DNA from 2 places in the Dietzia sp. Cai40 genome. Region 1 is predicted to be linked to the other one. Evidence: riboswitches for the same ligand, from Rfam matches in the RefSeq annotation. Region 1 holds a riboswitch; the other holds the start of a gene.
The links. Region 1 has a riboswitch for thiamine pyrophosphate ahead of thiC (phosphomethylpyrimidine synthase ThiC). Riboswitches for the same ligand answer to the same signal wherever they lie in the genome.
Positions count from the first base shown of each region.

Region 2: it holds a riboswitch for thiamine pyrophosphate, as region 1 does, so the genes downstream of both, G6022_RS03280 (ATP-binding cassette domain-containing protein) here and thiC (phosphomethylpyrimidine synthase ThiC) in region 1, are expected to answer to the same signal.

Region 1 is NZ_JAALEB010000145.1:3,390-6,791, forward strand. Features, by position in the region: gene G6022_RS06320 (winged helix DNA-binding domain-containing protein) at 1-916, opposite strand, end outside; gene G6022_RS06325 (GNAT family N-acetyltransferase) at 922-1,218, opposite strand; TPP riboswitch at 1,292-1,406, shown strand; gene thiC (phosphomethylpyrimidine synthase ThiC) at 1,402-3,105, shown strand; gene G6022_RS06335 (ABC transporter permease) at 3,219-3,402, opposite strand, start outside.
Region 2 is NZ_JAALEB010000068.1:11,006-14,407, reverse strand. Features, by position in the region: gene G6022_RS03290 (ABC transporter substrate-binding protein) at 1-33, opposite strand, end outside; gene G6022_RS03285 (ABC transporter permease) at 30-809, opposite strand; gene G6022_RS03280 (ATP-binding cassette domain-containing protein) at 806-1,618, opposite strand; TPP riboswitch at 1,628-1,725, opposite strand; tRNA gene G6022_RS03275 (tRNA-Arg) at 1,944-2,016, opposite strand; gene G6022_RS03270 (cytochrome c oxidase assembly protein) at 2,124-3,402, shown strand, end outside.

The DNA of each region.
Region 1 (3,402 bases):
CAGCGGCCAGCCGATCGGGCGCGGCCGGGTCCATCCAGTGGGTGGCGCCGTCGAACGACACCGCCTCGAGTCCCCCGGACACGGCCTCCAGGGCGGGGCGGACATCCCGTAGCGGCAGGCCGGTCCAGCGCCGGAAGTCCTCGGCCCGCGCGGGTCCGTGCGACCGCAGGAACCTCTCGAGCCACTCCGCGACGGCCTGCTCGCGCGGGGGTGTGCGGGGGACGACCCCGTGCGCGGCCAGCCACCGCCCGTGGTGGGCGAACCCGTGTACCGGACCCGCGGACCCCGTGCCGTCTGGCCCGGTGTCGTCGGACCCCGTGTCATCGGACCCCGTGCCGTCTGGCCCGGTGTCGTCGTCCCCTGTGCCGTCGACCTGGCTGACGAGCCCGTCGACGACGAAGAGGTACAGCAGGTGATACCCGCGGCCTCCCGAGACGTCCACGCCCTCCGCCCGCCAGCGATCCTGGAGCTGGGCACGGGTCCGGACACGCGTCCCGGCGATCTCCTCGAGCAGAATTCTGTGAGCGCGGGCGATTCCGTCGTCGTCGACCCCGAGCGCGGCGAGCCGCCCCAGCGCGGCAGAACGGGACCGCCCCGCGGCCACCCCGACCATCCACCCGAGGTCCTCACCGGGCACGAGGTGGAAGGTGCCGCGCATGGGCCACGAACGGACGACGGACCCGTCGGCGAGGGCTGCTCGGACGTCGCTGATCGTCGCGGGCCCGCCGTCCGGACCGAGGGAACGCAGGGCGACCGATTCGAGGACGCCGGGCAGGTCCTGCCCCTGCATGCACGCCATCCACCGCACCGCCTCTGCGGGCGAGGCGCAGCGTTCCCCCACGAGCCGCTGGGAGGCCAGGCGGAGGCGGGCGAGATCCCGGCGGGTGACCGGAGTGGTCCCGGACGCCTCCCTCACCGGGGTCAGCGGGGGGCGACGAGGAGTTGGTACTCGGGGAAGCGGATGAGGAAGCGGCGGACGTAGCTGCACACCGGCCGGACCTTGCTCCCGTCCAGACGCATCCGGGTGAGGACCAGACTGACCAGCAGGCGAGCGATGCCCTGCTGACCGAAGTGCTCCTCGATGACGGTGTGGAGAAGGATGTAGACCTCGCCGTCCTTCTCGTACCCCACCAGGCCCATGAACGTCTCGCCGTCCCACAGTTCGAACCGGTCTCTATCGGTGTTGTGGACCAACACCAGTGACTCTACTCGGGACATGGGGCTCCTTCGGCAGGGTGTGTTCCACACGTGATCCTACTCGCCGGGGTACGCTCGCCCGGCACAATTTCATACTCGTCCACACGGGAGTCCGCTTCGGAGCGCGGGCTGAGAGGACGGCCAGCCGGGTCGTCGACCGTTGAACCTGTCCGGGTCATGCCGGCGTAGGGAGCAGTGAACATCATGGGCAGAAACACGTCCACCACCAGCGCAGACACCACCTCGATCGAGGCCGTGACCTGCGGCCCCATCCATTCCAGCAGCAAGTCCTACCTCGAGGTCCGGGCCGAGGGCAGCACCCTGCGCGTGCCCGTCCGTCGGATCTCCCTGACCAACGACACGACGTTCGACGTCTACGACACCTCCGGTCCGTACACCGGGTACGCCGACGCCGGGGAGTGCCACGACCTGGCCGCAGGACTGCCGCCCACCCGCGACGGCTGGGCCCACCCGGAGGCCGCGCCCGCCTCGGCGGAGGACCCCACGCCGGTGCGGACCCAGCTGGCCTGGGCCCGCGCGGGCCACATCACCCCGGAGATGCGCTTCATCGCCGCGCGGGAGGGGATCGACGTCGAGGTGGTGCGGACCGAGGTGGCGGCCGGCCGCGCCGTCATCCCGGCCAATCACCGCCACCCGGAGAGCGAGCCGATGATCATCGGCAAGCGCTTCCTGACCAAGATCAACGCCAACATCGGCAACTCCGCGGTCACCAGCTCGATCGCGGAGGAGGTCGAGAAGATGGTGTGGGCCTCCCGGTGGGGCGCGGACACCATCATGGACCTGTCCACCGGGCGGGACATCCACGAGACCCGCGAGTGGATCATGCGCAACTCCCCCGTTCCCGTGGGGACCGTGCCGATCTACCAGGCACTGGAGAAGGTGGGCGGTGATCCGACCGCGCTGACCTGGGAGCTCTACCGCGACACCGTCATCGAGCAGTGCGAGCAGGGCGTGGACTACATGACCGTCCACGCGGGCGTGCTCCTGCGGTACGTCCCGCTCGCCGCCAAGCGCGTCACCGGGATCGTCTCGCGCGGAGGTTCGATCATGGCGGCGTGGTGCCTGGCGCACCACCGCGAGTCGTTCCTCTACACCCACTTCGCCGAGCTCTGCGAGATCCTCGCGCGCTATGACGTGACGTTCTCCCTCGGGGACGGCCTGAGGCCCGGATCGATCGCGGATGCCAACGACGAGGCCCAGTTCGCCGAGCTCCGCACGCTGGGTGAGCTCACCGGGATCGCCAAGCGCCACGGCGTCCAGGTGATGATCGAGGGCCCCGGACACGTGCCGATGCACATGATCGTGGAGAACGTGCGGCTCGAGGAGGAGTGGTGCGAGGAGGCGCCCTTCTACACGCTGGGGCCGCTGGCCACGGACATCGCACCGGGTTACGACCACATCACCTCCGCCATCGGCGCCGCGCGGATCGCGGAGGCGGGTACGGCGATGCTCTGTTACGTCACTCCCAAGGAGCACCTGGGCCTGCCCGATCGCGACGACGTCAAGACCGGCGTGATCACCTACAAGATCGCCGCGCACTCGGCGGATCTGGCCAAGGGGCACCCCGGCGCACAGAGACGGGACGACGCGCTGAGCACCGCGCGGTTCGAGTTCCGGTGGAGGGACCAGTTCGCCCTGGCGCTCGACCCGGACACCGCGCTGGCGTACCACGACGCGACTCTGCCCGCCGAGCCCGCCAAGACCGCCCACTTCTGCTCGATGTGCGGTCCCAAATTCTGCTCGATGCGGATCTCCCAGGACATCCGGGACTACGCGGCCGAGCACGGGATGGAGACGGTCGAGGCGATCGAGGCGGGGATGGCGGAGAAGTCGGCGGAGTTCGCCGAACAGGGCTCCCGCGTCTACCTGCCGATCAGTCAGCACTGACCTTCCACAGGGCGTCCGACCCCCCGCGAGTCGGCCCAGCCCGCGAGTCGGCCCAGCCCGCGACGAGACGCGGCCCGGGTGTACCTACACCCGGGCCGTGTCGTGGGTGCCGCTCAGGCGTCGCGGCGCAGGGTGATTACCAGACCCGCGACCCACAGGGCCACGCAGACCGCCGCGTACCACGCGAACGCCGGCCACTCGCCCCACGTGATGAACCCGCGCGCGGTCTCACCCTGGGTCCAGAAGTCGCCGTTGGCGAACGGCATCCAGCCGGCGATGTCCTGCCCCACCCGGGGG
Region 2 (3,402 bases), on a different contig from region 1:
GCGTGGGGTCTTCGTGGGTCGTGGGTGAGTCATGATGGGTTCCTTTCCCCGGTGGGAGTGTTCCAAGGGCAGATGAGGCGTTCGAGGATGGTCACGCTGGCCAGCAGGACGCTGGACATGATCGTCAGCACGACCACCTGGGCAAAGACGAAATCGGTCTGGAGCCGGGGGATGGCCTGGAGCATGAGGTAGCCCAGGCCGTTGGTCGAGCCCGTGTACTCGGCGAAGACCGCGGCGACCGGGGCGAAGGTGACCGAGACGCGCAGTCCCGCGAAACCGCGTGGGGCGGCGTAGGGCAGACGCACCCGCCAGAAGAGCGACCACCTGGTGGCGTGCAGGCTCCGCAGCGTGTCGATCAACCTGGTGTCGACCGAGCGGACACCGGAGAGAAGGTTGAGCGCGACGGGGAAGAAGCACAACAGGGCGACGACGATGACCTTCGGTGCCATGCCATAGCCGAGGGAGATCGTCAGCAGTGGGCCGATCACGATGACCGGGATGGCCTGGGAGGCGACCAGCAGGGGGGTCATGGCCTGCCCGATGGTGGGCACGAAGGCGCTGATGATCACCACGACCAGCGCGACGACCACCCCGAGGACCACCCCGATGAGGGTCTCGGTGGCGGTGAGCAGCGTGGCGGAACCGAGCCGGTCGGGCCAGGTGCTCACGAGCGAGTCGAGCACGGCGAGGGGCGCGGGGATCACGTAGTCCGGCACGAGCTCGAGCGCGGTGACCGTGATCCAGGCGGCGAGCACCAGCAGGACCGTGACGCAGGCGGGAGCAGCGGACCGGAGGAATCGCACGGTCATCGGGCGGTTCCACCTTCGGCCAGGTGCGATTCCCGGGCCAGTGCCTGGAGTACTTCCCGGCGGGCTGCGGCGAACGCCTCGTCGCCGAGGAGGACCTCGCGGGGGCGGTCGTCGCCGAACCATCCCGGCCAGGTGGAGACCACACGCGCCGGGGCGTCGGCCTCGTACCGTGCCAGCAGGACCACACGTTCGGCGAGGAGCAGCGCCTCATCGACGTCGTGGGTGACCATGACGAGCGTGGCCGAGGTCCCGGTGAGGGTCTCGCGCAGCCACTGTTGGACGTCGGCGCGGGTGATCGCGTCGAGCGCGCCGAGCGGCTCGTCGGCCAGCAGCACGGGTTTGCGCGCCAACAACGCGCGCGCGAGTGCGGCGCGCTGGCGCATCCCCGCGCTGAGAGCCGCGGGATGGGCACCGGACCAGACGCCCAGACCCAGGCGGTCCAGCAGGCGCTGGGCCTCGGCGCGGGCCGCGCGCCGGCCCACCCGTTGGTTACGGAGACTGATCGCGACGTTGTCGAGCAGGGTCAGCCAGGGCAACAGGCTGTCGCCCTGGGGCATCAACGCGCAGGACTCCAGGCGTCGTGCGGGCTGACTCGCGTCGAGGACGAGGGCGGACCCCGTCGTCGGCTCGGTGAGGCCGGCGATCAGCGACAGCAGCGTCGACTTGCCACATCCGCTGCGCCCGACGACGGCGATGTGTTCGCCCACCGGAACGGAGAGGGTGAGGTCCGCGAGCACCGCGCGGCGCGCGCCCGGATAGGTGTGTCCCAGGTCCTCGAGCGATACCGCCGTGGTTCCCGGACGGCTCACCACAGCGTGCACCAGCGCATGTGACATCCCTCCGCTCGTGTGAACGAGTTCAGGTTCAGCGGGTGTGATCTCAGCCCCGTTCGGTAGGGGCACCCCGTGTCATCGGCGCCGATTGCGACAATCGGGCCGAACATGAAACGTATCACCGGCCGATTCCGTGATGGGAGGCCCGTCGGCGGCCGCGAACGACGTGCCCTCTCAGCGAGTGGTCACATCGGAGGGATTTCGGAACACCCCACCTGGGAGAACGTGATCAGGAGTGACCACGCGGCGGGCGAACCGGACGGAAGCCGGTCGCCGTGCCGGACACATGCTTTGGGCTGTGCGCCCCCGAGAGGATTCGAACCCCTGACCAGCCGGGTAGAAACCGGATGCTCTATCCACTGAGCTACGGAGGCCTGCGACGCTCGCGTCCGGCGTCGCCGGAAGAATGGTAGCCGATCCGGGGGTGTGCGCAGCAGCCGCGAATCGGCCCGGGGGCGATCGGGTTAATACGATGGTGGCCATGACGTCGTCCAAGTCGACACCCACCACCGCCGGACCGCTCAGGACCCGCAGCGTGGTGCCCGTGGTGATCCTGCTCGCGGTGGTGTCCGCGGCGGTGGTGATCCCGCTCTCGGGCATGTCCACCGAGGTGGCGCTCGCGCTGGTGGGCGTCCCGGACCCGGGCGTTCTCACCACTGCCGGGCTCCCGGCGGTCCGCGCGATGGGAGAGTTGCTCGCGGCGGTGGCGGTGGGGACGGCCCTGTTCGCGGCGTTCTTCACACCGCCCCAGAAGGACAAGACCCTCGACGTGGACGGCTACCGCTCGCAGCGGATCTCCTCGTGGGCCAACATCGCCTGGGCGGTGGCCGCGGCACTGCTCATCCCGCTGACCCTGTCGGACGTCTCCGGCCGCACCCTCTGGGAGTCGCTGCCGCCGGACCAGTGGATCGTGGCGATCAGCCAAATCGACGTGGCCTCGTCCTGGCGGTGGGCGGCGGTGATCGCACTGGTGGCCGGGATCGGTCAACGGCTCACCCTGAGTTGGCGTTGGTCTGTGATCTGGCTGGGCGTGTCGGTCCTCTCGCTGCTGCCGGTGGCGGCCACGGGACACGCCTCCGGGAGCACGGCGCACGACATCGCCACCAACTCGTTGATCATCCACCTGTTCGCCGCGGCGTTCTACGTGGGTGGGCTGGTCGCGGTGCTCGCCCACACCATGCGGGGCGGCTCCCGCGTGGCACTGGCGCTGCGCCGCTACTCGGTGGTGGCCACCATCGCGATCGTCGCGCTCGGGTTCTCCGGAATCATCAACGCGCTCGTGCGGCTGCACCCCGGCGACCTCTTCTCGTCGACCTACGGGCTGCTCGTGCTGGCCAAGGCGCTGCTGCTGGTCCTGCTCGCGATGTTCGGGCTGGCGATGCGCCGCCGGATCATCGCGAAGATCGAGTCCAGATCGGCCAACGCCCCCGTCGACCGCGGGACCCTGCTGCGGATCGGGCTGGTCGAGGCCGTGGTGATGGCGGGCACGATCGGGCTGTCGGTCTCGCTCGGCCGCACCCCGCCGCCGGCGCCGCTCTACGTCCCCACCCGCCAGGAGGCGCTGCTGGGCTTCGAGCTCCCCGGTCCGTTCTCCTTCGGCACCGTGCTCGGGCTGTGGCGCTTCGACCTGGTGCTGGGCCTGGCCGCGGTCGTCCTGCTGAGCCTGTACGTGTGGGGCCTGATCACCCTGCGCCGTCGCGGCGACTCGTGGCCGGTGGGCCGGACCGTGGCCTGGGTGCTCGGCTGCGTCCTGCTGTTCC